DNA from 4 places in the Alteromonas sp. HB246098 genome. Region 2 is predicted to be linked to each of the others. Evidence: predicted binding sites of a transcription regulator. Region 2 holds the regulator's gene; each other region holds the start of a gene.

Region 1 (3,191 bases), on a different contig from region 2:
CAACAGTTGGGATTTCAGCAGCTTCTTCTGCAGGTAGGTCGTATAAGTCTTTATCCATAGCATCGCCAGGATGGATCTTGTTTTTGATACCGTCAAGGCCAGCCATTAGCATTGCAGAGAACGCTAGGTAAGGGTTAGCTGTTGGGTCAGGGAAACGTACTTCAATACGACGCGCTTTATCGCTTGTTACGTGAGGAATACGAATTGATGCAGAACGGTTACGCGCAGAGTATGCAAGCATTACCGGCGCTTCGAATCCAGGAACTAGACGCTTGTAAGAGTTAGTAGAAGCGTTAGCGAAGGCGTTGATTGCACGCGCGTGCTTGATGATACCACCGATGTAGTAAAGTGCTTCTTCAGAAAGACCTGCGTATTTGTCACCTGCGAAGATGTTAACGCCGTCTTTAGAGATAGACTGGTGACAGTGCATACCAGAACCGTTATCGCCAACAAGAGGCTTAGGCATAAAGGTAGCAGTTTGGCCGTATGCATGTGCAACATTATGTACAACATACTTATACACTTGAATTTCATCCGCTTTCTTAACTAGCGTGTTGAATTCACAAGCGATTTCGTTTTGACCCGCTGTCGCTACTTCGTGGTGGTGAGCTTCAATAACAAGGCCCATTTCTTCCATAACCATACACATAGCAGCACGAATGTCGTGAGCAGAATCTACCGGAGGTACTGGGAAGTAGCCGCCTTTAACGCCAGGGCGGTGAGCCATGTTGCCGCCTTCGAATTCTTCACCTGAGTTCCACTTTGCTTCTGAAGAGTCAATCTTGTAGAACGAACCTGCCATATCTGTATGGAAACGCACGTCGTCGAAAAGGAAGAACTCTGGCTCTGGGCCGAAGAAGCATGTGTCGCCGATACCTGTAGATTTCAAGTACTCTTCTGCGCGACGTGCAACAGAACGTGGGTCACGCTCGTAACCTTCCATTGTTGAAGGCTCAACAATGTCACAACGGATGTTTACTTGTGTTTCTTCTGCGAAAGGGTCTACTACGCAGCTGTCTGCGTCTGGAAGAAGAACCATATCTGATTCGTTGATGCCTTTCCAACCAGCAATTGAAGAACCGTCGAACATTTTACCTTCTTCGAAGAATTCTTCATCAACAACACTTGCAGGAATTGATACGTGTTGTTCTTTACCTTTAGTGTCGGTAAAACGTAAATCTACAAACTTCGCTTCACTTTCTTTAATCAGTTCTAATGCCTTATCTACTGACATCGTGTCCTCCAGGTTTAATGTAAAAATGCGGAATGATCAGCTTCACTCCAACAGTGGCAAAAGTGAAAGCGATTATCATGCCATTTACAAGCAAGCCGAATTTTGCGGCATGGACAGGCATCTATCACTTCCATTTGAATAGCAATGCACCAGCAAGGTGCGTTAATGCTCCATAGTGGTGCTTAATTGTTACTTTTATGTCATCTAGCCTAGATCACTTTGTATCACACCACCACCGTATATGTTCAATTCGGTGCAAATGTGATGGTTATTTTTTAAACTGAAGAGGTAATTCTAATAAAAGTGACTTCTTATCAAAAAAAGGTGCGCAAACGTCGTGGTTTTTCTGTACAATCCGCGCAAATTTCTCTATCTGCATTTTTTTGCAACAAATCTAATGCAGACTAATTCGATTCCCGAATTAAGTTGGCATCGATTTACACAGGCTCTATATAAGCATGAATACCACTGATATTAGTAAATTGCGTAACATCGCAATCATCGCCCACGTTGACCACGGTAAAACCACCCTGGTAGACAAACTGTTACAGCAGTCTGGCACCCTTGAATCTCGAGGCGAGCAAGAAGAGCGCGTAATGGACTCGAACGACATCGAGAAAGAACGTGGCATTACCATCCTAGCTAAAAACACAGCGATTAACTGGAATGACTACCGTATCAACATCGTAGATACTCCAGGACACGCTGACTTCGGTGGTGAAGTAGAACGTGTAATGTCAATGGCCGACTCTGTACTTCTACTTGTAGATGCACAGGAAGGTCCAATGCCACAAACGCGTTTCGTAACGCAAAAAGCATTTGCCCAAGGCCTTAAGCCAATTGTTGTTATCAATAAAATCGACAAGCCTGGCGCACGCCCTGATTGGGTAATGGATCAAGTATTCGACCTTTTCGATAACCTAGGCGCAACTGACGAGCAGCTTGATTTCCAAGTTGTTTACGCTTCTGCACTAAATGGCTGGGCATCACACGATGCAGACGAGCCTCAAGAAGACATGAATGCACTATTTGAAACTATCGTTGAGCAAGTTTCTGCACCTGATGCAGACGTAGACGGTCCTTTCCAAATGCAGATTTCTCAGCTTGATTACAACTCATACGTGGGCGTAATTGGTGTAGGTCGTGTTAAGCGCGGTTCAGTTAAGCCAAACCAACAAGTGACAGTTGTTACTGCTGATGGCGAAAAGCGTAACGGTAAAGTTGGTCTGGTTTACGGCTATCTTGGACTTGCACGTCACGAAGTTGAATCTGCACATGCCGGCGACATCATTGCTATCACAGGTCTTGGCGAACTTAAGATCTCTGACACCATTTGTGACCAAAATACAGTTGAAGCGCTTCCTCCACTTACGGTTGATGAGCCTACTGTTACTATGACTTTCCAAGTAAACACGTCTCCGTTTGCGGGTAAAGAAGGTAAATATGTAACGTCACGTAACATCCTAGAGCGTCTTAACGACGAACTAGTGCACAACGTTGCGCTTCGCGTTGAAGAAACTCAAGACCCTGATAAGTTCCGCGTATCAGGTCGTGGTGAACTTCACCTAGGTATTCTTATTGAAAACATGCGTCGTGAAGGGTACGAGCTTGCTGTATCTCGTCCAGAGGTAATTCTTAAAGAAGTTGATGGCGAAACACAAGAACCTTACGAAACACTAACAATTGACTGTGAAGAAGAGCACCAAGGCTCAATCATGGAACAGCTTGGTCTTCGTAAAGCCGAAATGACCGATATGTCTCCAGATGGCAAAGGTCGCGTACGTATCGACTTCATTATTCCAAGCCGTGGCCTAATTGGTTTCCAAACAGACTTTATGACAATGACATCTGGTTCTGGTTTGCTTTACCACACGTTCGATCACTACGGTCCGTACAAGGGCGGTATTATCGGTAAGCGTAAAAACGGTGTACTTATCGCAAACGCAAACGGTAAAGC
Region 2 (3,191 bases):
CGAAAGCTAATGAAATTCGCTATGAAGTAATTAATCGCACTATTTCTCTGGCGGGTAATGCTGAGCTACAGCAAGATACCAGTAAAGTGCAAGGTGATAAGATTACGTTCGATATGATTACTGAACAATTGCTTGCAACGGGTGGCGCCGGTGAAGATGGTGAAGGTCGTGTAACCACAGTGTTTACCCCTGACACCATTCGTAAAACATCGTCTAAGAAAGACAACGAGGACAATGAATAGCAATGGCAACTTTGAGCGCTAAAAACCTTGCTAAATCGTATAAATCGCGACAGGTTGTTCGCGACGTAAGCCTTTCAGTGTCTACCGGTCAAATTGTTGGTCTTCTCGGCCCTAATGGAGCTGGTAAGACCACTACTTTTTACATGATTGTAGGTTTGGTCAACTTAGACAAAGGCAAGATCGAAATTGATGATAATGAGCTTACTCACCAGCCAATGCATGAGCGCGCACGCCGCGGTATAGGCTACCTCCCGCAAGAGGCATCAATATTTAGAAAGCTTACGGTACATGAAAATATCATGGCCATTTTGCAAACCCGTAAAGATTTAAATTCACAACAGCAAGAAGAAGAAGCAGATGCCCTACTTGATGAATTTAATATCAACCATATACGTAATAGTACGGGGATGAGTTTGTCAGGGGGAGAACGGCGTCGCGTAGAGATTGCACGAGCTCTGGCAGCAAAACCACAGTTTATTTTGTTAGACGAACCATTTGCCGGTGTTGATCCAATATCAGTTAATGATATAAAGAAGATAATACAGCATCTGCGAGATAGGGGTATTGGTATCCTTATCACGGACCATAACGTACGCGAAACATTGGATGTTTGTGAAAAAGCGTACATTGTGAGTCATGGCGAGCTTATTGCGCAAGGAACTGCGGAACAGGTTTTAAGTAATCAAAAAGTAAGGGACGTATACCTAGGCGAACAATTCAGGCTATAGTTAGTGTAACCGAATTGTCATTTTTCAGTTTCGCTCTGGTATATTTAATTTAGAGCATTTAAATAAGACGTAGATGAAACCATCTTTACAGCTAAAATTTAGCCAACAACTTACCATGACACCTCAGCTGCAGCAGGCCATTAAGCTGCTGCAGCTTTCTACGCTTGATCTTCAGCAAGAGATTCAAGAAGCGCTCGACTCTAATCCGCTTTTAGAAGTGGAAGAAGGTAGCGACGAGCCACAAGTAGAAAAGAACAATGTCGATAGTGACGATAGCGCTGCTGAAGCGACAGCTTCTGCATCAAGCGACACGCTAGAAGCAGGAGATGCACTGGAGAAGAATGACCTTCCCGATGAGCTACCTATCGACAGCACTTGGGATGAGTATTATTCCGCTTCTTCTGCGCCAGCACCTGGTCCATCTAATGATGATGAACAAATCTTTCAAGGTGAGACCACTGAAGACATACAAGAGCACTTGCTTTGGCAAATGCGCCTCACTCATTTTTCGGATACTGACCGCGCCATTGCTACTGCAATCATCGATTCGATTGACGAATCAGGTTATTTGACCGTTACTCTTGACGATATCTTAGAAGCGGTCAACGATGATGATCTTGAAGAGCCTATCGAAATGGACGAAATAGAATGTGTACTTAAGCGTATTCAAATGTTCGACCCCATTGGTTCAGGTTCTCGTACCCCTCAAGAATGTCTTATGGTGCAATTGCGCCAGTTTTCAGAAGACACACCGTGGCTTGCTGAAGCGAAGCAGCTTATTGAGGAATATTCAGATTTACTGAGCAGTAAAGACTACCGCACCCTAATGCGTAAGAGCCGATTAAAAGAAGATCAGCTGCGCGAAGCAATGCGTTTACTTCAAACCTTGAATCCACGTCCAGGTAGTGCTTTAGTTACTAAAGAGCCTGAGTACGTTATTCCTGATGTCTCGGTAACCAAGAAAAATGGCCGTTGGGTGGTTGAGCTGAACCCCGACAGTCTGCCGAAATTAAGCGTAAATCAACAGTACGCAGCAATGAGTCGCCGTGCTAAGAACAGTAGCGATTCACAATTCATCCGCTCACACATGCAAGAGGCCAAGTGGTTCATAAAGAGCCTTGAATCTCGTAACGATACCTTAATGAAGGTCGCAAATTGTATTGTGCAGCAGCAAATGGGCTTTTTTGAGCACGGCCCGGAAATGATGAAACCAATGGTACTAAATGATGTCGCAGAAATGGTAGATATGCACGAATCGACTATTTCCCGTGTGACAACGCAAAAGTATATGCATACGCCTCGTGGTATCTTTGAATTGAAGTATTTCTTCTCAAGCCACGTAGCAACTGAGTCAGGTGGTGAATGTTCATCTACAGCGATTCGTGCATTGATCAAGAAGTTAGTGGCTGCGGAAAATCCTAGCAAGCCGCTAAGTGATAGCAAGATTGCTTCGTTGTTGGCAGAGCAAGGCATAAAAGTCGCTCGGCGAACAATAGCAAAATATCGGGAATCGTTATCGATCCCACCGTCGAACCAACGCAAAAGCCTTATTTAACTAGGCTTAAATATATAAGGAAGACGAAATATGCAAATCAACCTCACTGGTCATCATGTCGAAATCACCGACTCTTTGCGTAATTATGTCGATACGAAGTTCAGCAAACTTGAACGTCACTTTGATCACATTTCTAATGTGCATGTCATCCTGAACGTTGAAAAATTAAATCAAAAAGCCGAAGCGACTGTTCATTTAAGTGGCGCTGAAGTATTCGCATCCTCAGAAAATACCGACATGTATGCGGCGATTGACAGCATGGTTGATAAACTCGACCGGCAGGTAATCAAGCATAAGGAAAAACTGAAAAAACATTAGTAGTTAATTAAGCATGGATATACAAGCCATCGTAAGTCTGGACCGCACCGAGTGTGCGGTTCAGTGTAATAGTAAAAAGCGAATTCTTGAGATCATCGCTGATATCGCTGCCAAGCAAAATGATAACATCGACCAGGCAACGGTTTTAAATAGCTTAATGGCTCGAGAACGTATGGGTAGCACGGGTATTGGCAACGGCATAGCACTGCCTCACGGTCGCCTGGCTGGCCTTGAGAAGGTAATAGCAATTGTTGTAACAAGCACACCAGCTATCAACTTTGATGCCCTAGATGAAAAGCCCGTAGACATATTTTTTGCGCTACTCGTTCCCGAAGAGCAAACCGAAGG
Region 3 (3,191 bases), on a different contig from region 2:
ATGCGTTTTTAATACCTATTTTAAACTATGAAAACCGTTATCCACCCTTCTATAAAAAGTTATTTTGATGCTAATGAAAGCCAGCAGGAAATCGAACAGGCATTCTCTCGTGGGCTTGCTTATGCGGGCCATTCTCTCATGGTGCCAGAGAAGTTTAGTTATCAGGTTCTGCCGCACTTTAACGACCGTTATGTGTTATTTAATCAGGGTGAGAACCATGAACTTATATCCAATGTTTGCTTACATCGACAAGCTCAACTTCTTGAAGGGCAAGGCCGGGCACGCAGCATAGTTTGTAAACTCCACTGCTGGGGCTATGACAATACAGGCCAGCTTAAAGGTGCGCCCCACTTTAAGGATGCCCCTAGCGGTCAGTTGAAAAAGGAATCACTGTCAGTGTGGAACGGTCTTCTATTTCGAGGGCGCTCTCCTAATATGGACTTATCTGCCCTTGGGCTTGAGGACTATCTCGACTTTACCGATTACTTTTACGCCGGTTCTGAAACCACGGAATATCAATTTAACTGGAAGACATTCGTCGAAATCTATCTAGAGAACTATCACGTGTACTCCATGCACCCTGGGCTTCGCCAGTTTGTTAAACCCGATGATTTAGAATGGTCGTTTGGCGATGATTTTTCAGTTCAAAAAGTTGGGCTAGGCGACCAGCTTACCAAGCGCACAACACCGCGTTACAGAGAGTTCCAAGACGCATTATTGGCACGATTCGGGCAAACACTTCCTCGCTTTGGCGCAATATGGTGCTTTTTGTACCCTAATATTATGATTGAGTGGTACCCAGATATTATTGTCGTCAGCACGATTTATCCCAAGGGTGCAGGCGCATGTGTAAACCACGTTGAGTTTTATTATCCCGAAGCACTTTATAAAGATATGCCAGACTACTTTGCAGCCGAAAAAGCGGCCTATATGGAAACAGCGGTAGAAGATGAAGAAGCCTGCCTATTGTTAGAGAAAGGTCGACGTGCACTTTATTTATCAGACGAAGAAGAACACGGTCCCATAGAACCGTTTTTAGAAGCAGGCGTGGCGCATTTTTACGATTGGCTTGCTAAACAGTAGCAGTCTTGGTGCTTTAAATAGTGTTATTTCACAAAAAAGGAGTTTTGATGAACAATTACAAAGGGTCTTGTTTGTGCGGTTCGGTAACTTTTAAAATTGAGGGTGATTTTGACAGTTTTTATCTGTGCCACTGCAAACACTGTCAAAAGGATACAGGTTCGGCCTTCGCAGCCAACCTGTTTTCAAGTTCGGCTATATTAACTTGGGCATCGGGTGTTGACGCTGTAGTCAACTTCACGCTCGAGAACACGCGTCATAGCAAAAGTTTCTGTAAAATCTGTGGTTCAGCCCTTCCGTGTACTCAACTCGGTGACATTCTAGCCGTACCCGCTGGGTGTCTGGATACAAAACTACTGATTAAACCTACTGCACATATCTTCGGCGTAAGCAAAGCTGCGTGGGAACAAAGTTTAGAAACAATTACAAAATTCGAACGTTTACCGTAACAAACATCGAGCACTCATTCGAAACTTGGTGACTTTATATTAAACAAAACTCGCTGCTTGAATAGCTGCAGGTCGATTGATGCTTATGGTCTTAGCGAACCTAAATCATCATGTATCACTTTTGTTAAAATCATTGGGTAACTTTTGCATGAAATTCTATAGTTCTCACAATTCAGCGTTACGCCAACTAGCCCCGCAAAAACCTAAACCATCTACTTTTCATACACTTACTAGAATGGCACATGCTGTGAATAGTCCATTGTGAATTCTCTCCTCCGTTTTTAAGCAGTATGGAGGCCGAAAAACCAAGGAGTAAGATATGAAAAAGTTAACTATTGCTACATTAATTAGTGCCGCTCTGTCTGCTGGTGCATTTGCTGGCGACGACATGGAAAAAATCGACACAACCTTTGTTGATTTAGACAACGATGACAATGGATACATTTCACGAGAAGAGGCAGACGACGATGAGATTTATGCGCACTTCTCTAAAATTGATACCAATTCAGACATGAAACTTTCAGCTAAAGAATTTAATGCTCATGTTATGAAACACCCTCAACATTTCGATGATGAAGTGCTCGCTACGGTAAAGTCTATGAAAGTGAGCATGGGCAAAAAAGGAGCCATGGAAACAAAAGTTAAAGTTGACACCGATGTAGATGAAGTGGTCGCAGCAACAAAAGATAAAAGGCTGACTCATGAGTTAAGAGCTGAAACTGAGCTTAAAGCTAATGGAAACTTAGAAAAGACAAAGGTCGATAAAGTAGCCGAAGATACTGTTGTGAACGATAAGACGGTGATCGCAGATGAAGCAGTAATCGCGCGTAGTAAATTCGAAATGATGGACGCAAACAACGATGGCGAGCTTACCAAAGCTGAAGCCTCAAGAAGTGGCGTAACGCGCAATTTCGATAAAATTGATTTAAATGATGATGAATTGATTACGCGCACAGAATTTAAGCGTTATCAGCGCTCATTTGAAGGAAATTTAGACGGTAACTCGGAAGAGTAATGTTGCAGTAAGAAAAGAGCCGCTCGTGCGGCTCTTTTTATTGTTTAAATACTTTTTCTGTACACGTGCTATCAAGCCTGCACGTATTGATTCCCTTTCTTTCCCATCACTTCATCGAATAAAGGATTTTTTATGTTAGCTTCAACAGGACTTAAAAGTTTACTCGCGTACCGAGCACTGCGCCAAATGAATGGGCCCAGTTCAGACAATGCGCAGAGTAAAGAACACCTCATTACATCTAGTAAATTAAGCAATGCAACGACGCCGCCATCAGTCGCCGCAATAACAGGTTCAGCCTATGCTGTATCTAAGATGACGGACGCTCCAAAAATACAACGCTTCCTTCTAAAATCGACGTTATCAGCCTCAGTGGCAGGTCTACTTAATGCAGGCCTTAAGAGATTGATTGGACGAAAGCGTCCTAGAGCTGAGAGCGGCCCTGAAATAAAAGGCCCGGCATTGAAAGACAAATTTAACTCTATGCCATCAGGACATGCGGCAGCAGTAGCGGCAGTGGCAGGCTCAATACCTCGGACTTCTGGACCTCTACTATTAGCATCAGCGGCGGGTTTAGCTGCTACGGCAGTTATTGGAAGGTCGAGGACTAAGCGCGATGCACATCATTTATCAGATGTTTTGGTGGGAAG
Region 4 (3,191 bases), on a different contig from region 2:
ACATGGCGAATGAAGGGGAAGGCCTTTCAGGCGTTATTGTAAACGAGAAAACGGTTCAAAACATGACGATAAACATTGAGAACCAGTTTGGAGAAGTAATCAAAACCATTGATGCAGGTACACAAAGTGCGGGCAACATTGAGTTTGAATGGGATGGCAAAGATAAACACGGCAACCAGATGGAACCTGGAGAATATGTTATCAGCGCTACCGGCGAACTAAACGGTGAAGGTGTTCAGCTGAATACTGCCGTCAATCGTCATGTTGGAAGTGTCAGCTTGGCCGGCAGTGGTCAGGGCGTAATTTTGAATTTGGATGGTGATGTCAGTATCAATCTTGATGACGTCATCCAAATCGGCAGTTAGTAGGAGAATCAATAATGTCTTTTAATATTGCACTGAGTGGCGTATCGGCCGCACAAAAAGATTTGGATGTAACCGCCAACAACATCGCAAACGTTAATACAGTTGGCTTTAAAGAATCACGAGCTGAATTTGGCGACGTTTATGCGGCATCATTGCTTTCAGGCGGCAAAACGAAAGTGGGTGACGGTGTACTTACTCAAGAAGTTGCTCAGCAATTTTCTCAGGGCAGCCTTCAGTTTACCAACACGTCGCTCGATTTAGCGATTACAGGTAACGGCTTTTTTGCTACCGTACCTGAAATTACGTCACGGGATTTCTCGTTCACTCGTGCTGGGCAGTTTAAATTAGATAGTGATAACTTTGTGGTTAACAGTAACGGCGACAACCTTCTGGGTTTCCCAGTAAACTCTGACGGTACAAGTGCATCAGTTGCATTAAGTACGACGGAACCTGTGCGTATACCTGATTCATCCGGTTCGCCAGCACAAACCACAGAAGTTGATATTCGTATGAACTTACCGGCTGGCGATGCTGCGTTAGATCCGCAAGATTTTGACCCAGAAGATCCATTAACATACAACGCAGCTACGTCGGTTACTGTATATGACTCTTTAGGTGATAGTCATGTAATGACTTATTACTTTATCAAGGATAATGCAACAGGTGTAGACAACGAGTGGTATGTTGCTACCGCGATAGACGATACCCTTGTAGACATGACTGATTCGACGGGTGCCGATACCGACCCTACTACAGCAGTTAACTCGGTGGGCGGTAATACAGGTAATGCCGTAACCGCATCTAAACTTATTTTCTCTCAAGGTGGTGATTTCTCTGGTATGGAAACGCCAGATGGCTTACCCACGCTAGATTTTAAAATGCAAACTGAAGCGCTAGGTGCGGGTATCCTTGCAAATGGCTCTGATCCTACGCAGCAGATAAGCATAGATTTTAATCTTGATGTAAATAGCGCTACGCCTAATGAGCCGACTCAGTTCGCTTCTGCTTTTGAAGTAACGTCATTAGAGCAAGATGGTCTGCCAGTAGGCCGATTAACAGGTATCGATATCGGCCCTGATGGCCTAGTTCGCGCTACTTTCTCTAACGGAACCTCTGAGCCTATTGTTCGTGTTGCACTGGTGCGTTTTTCTAACGAACAAGGCCTAACACAAGAGAGCAGCACACAGTGGAAAGAAAGTATTCTTTCAGGTGAGGCTCTAGCGGGTGAAGCAACAACCGGTACCTTCGGTGAGATTAATTCATCGGCCCTTGAACAAGCCAACGTTAACCTGACCACCGAGCTAATCGACATGATCATTGCTCAGCGTAACTTCCAGGCTAACTCAAGAGCGCTCGAAGTTAACAACTCACTGAACCAGACTATTCTGAACATTCGATAGTTAAGGTAAAGCGCCGTCTATTAGAATATAAAAGCGGCAATACGTTGGCGTTCAAGCCCGCCATTATTGCCGATGTTTACAAGAGCCGCACAACAGCGGCTCTTTTATTTTCCTTTAAATATCAATTTAATACCTTTCATATTTTCTACTTGGGTTAAAAATCCACAGGTTGGCATCGCCTTTGCAAAATCTTGCTTAAGGTTTAATCAGAGTCAAAAGTCAGTCATGGACAAACTTCTCTACATTGCAGCAAGTGGCGCATCCCAAGACCTATTAGGAACTGGGGTTAGAGCCAATAACTTAGCCAACGCGCAGACAACCGGGTTTAGAGCTCAATTAGAGCAAGCGAGATCGATGCCGGCTTACGGCGAAGGTTTGCCAACCCGCGTGTTTTCTATGACTGAAAGCCCGTCTAACAATTATGAGTCGGGTCCAATGATTAAAACGGATCGAGATTTAGATGTGGCCATTCAAGGGGATGGGTGGTTTGCGGTGCAAGATCAAAATGGTCAAGAAGCTTATTCCCGTGATGGCAACTTCAAACTAGGCGATGACGGAATTTTGACAGACATTCACGACCGTGTGGTGCTAGGCGATAACGGCCCTATTTTTCTTCCAGTACCTTTGGACAATCTTAACATTGCCGCTGATGGCACCTTGTCCATGAGGCAGCTAGGAGCCCCAGCCAATGTTATCGAGGAAGTAGGACGTCTCAAGCTAGTTTCTCCAAACTACGCTGATATGGAGCGAGGCACCGACGGCTTATTTAGAATGGAAGATGGCTCAATTGCGCCCGCTAACGCTAACGTAAAAGTGGCGTCTGGCATGCTTGAAGGTTCTAACGTAAATGCTGTTGAAGAGATGGTAGACATGATAAGTCTTCAGCGTCACTACGAGCTTCAAGTAAAAGTGATGAAACAAGCGGAAGAACTTGATACCCGTGGCAATTCTTTGTTGCGCATACTGTAAACGAATTTTAAACACCGTTGCCCTTTGAGCAACGTCGGAGGTTAACATGCATCCAGCACTATGGATTAGTAAAACCGGACTAGACGCCGCACAAACCGATGTGGCAGTGGTGTCTAACAACCTAGCAAACGCATCAACCGTAGGCTTTAAAAAAGACCGCGCAGTATTTGAAGATTTGCTTTATCAGAATATCAACCAGCCAGGCGGTCGTTCCTCTGCTGACACCGAACTACCATCTGGACTAATGCTTGGTTCAGGTTCAAAAGTGGTCGCTACGCAAAAAGCACATACGCAGGGTAACTTGCTGACGACTGAAAATGCGTTGGATATGTCAATTCAAGGCCGCGGCTATTTTGAAATTTTGCAGCCCGACGGCACTATTGCTTATTCACGGAATGGTCAGTTTTCACTTAACGACCAAGGTCAAATTGTTACTTCTGGCGCTGGCTTTTTACTT

What was found. Region 2 encodes sigma-54, which starts transcription at its own class of promoters, with help from an activator protein. Its sites were predicted from a motif close to GTTGGCACGNNNNTNGNNT; they were not measured.
Region 1: a site for sigma-54 is predicted at 1,301-1,319, ahead of glnA (glutamate--ammonia ligase). Genes of this name have one in related genera too.
Region 3: a site for sigma-54 is predicted at 1,764-1,782, ahead of ACYTPF_RS09710 (EF-hand domain-containing protein). Genes of this name have one in related genera too.
Region 4: a site for sigma-54 is predicted at 1,934-1,952, ahead of ACYTPF_RS04985 (flagellar basal body rod protein FlgF). Genes of this name have one in related genera too.

The regions. Positions count from the first base shown of each region.
Region 1 is NZ_JBTZUG010000005.1:212,170-215,360, forward strand. Features, by position in the region: gene glnA (glutamate--ammonia ligase) at 1-1,234, opposite strand, end outside; gene typA (translational GTPase TypA) at 1,693-3,191, shown strand, end outside.
Region 2 is NZ_JBTZUG010000007.1:238,504-241,694, reverse strand. Features, by position in the region: gene lptA (lipopolysaccharide transport periplasmic protein LptA) at 1-242, shown strand, start outside; gene lptB (LPS export ABC transporter ATP-binding protein) at 245-970, shown strand; gene ACYTPF_RS15595 (RNA polymerase factor sigma-54) at 1,044-2,525, shown strand; gene hpf (ribosome hibernation promoting factor) at 2,556-2,843, shown strand; gene ptsN (PTS IIA-like nitrogen regulatory protein PtsN) at 2,857-3,191, shown strand, end outside.
Region 3 is NZ_JBTZUG010000003.1:393,593-396,783, forward strand. Features, by position in the region: gene ACYTPF_RS09700 (aromatic ring-hydroxylating oxygenase subunit alpha) at 28-1,083, shown strand; gene ACYTPF_RS09705 (GFA family protein) at 1,131-1,529, shown strand; gene ACYTPF_RS09710 (EF-hand domain-containing protein) at 1,849-2,544, shown strand; gene ACYTPF_RS09715 (phosphatase PAP2 family protein) at 2,677-3,191, shown strand, end outside.
Region 4 is NZ_JBTZUG010000001.1:1,153,737-1,156,927, reverse strand. Features, by position in the region: gene flgD (flagellar hook assembly protein FlgD) at 1-365, shown strand, start outside; gene flgE (flagellar hook protein FlgE) at 380-1,765, shown strand; gene ACYTPF_RS04985 (flagellar basal body rod protein FlgF) at 1,991-2,734, shown strand; gene flgG (flagellar basal-body rod protein FlgG) at 2,781-3,191, shown strand, end outside.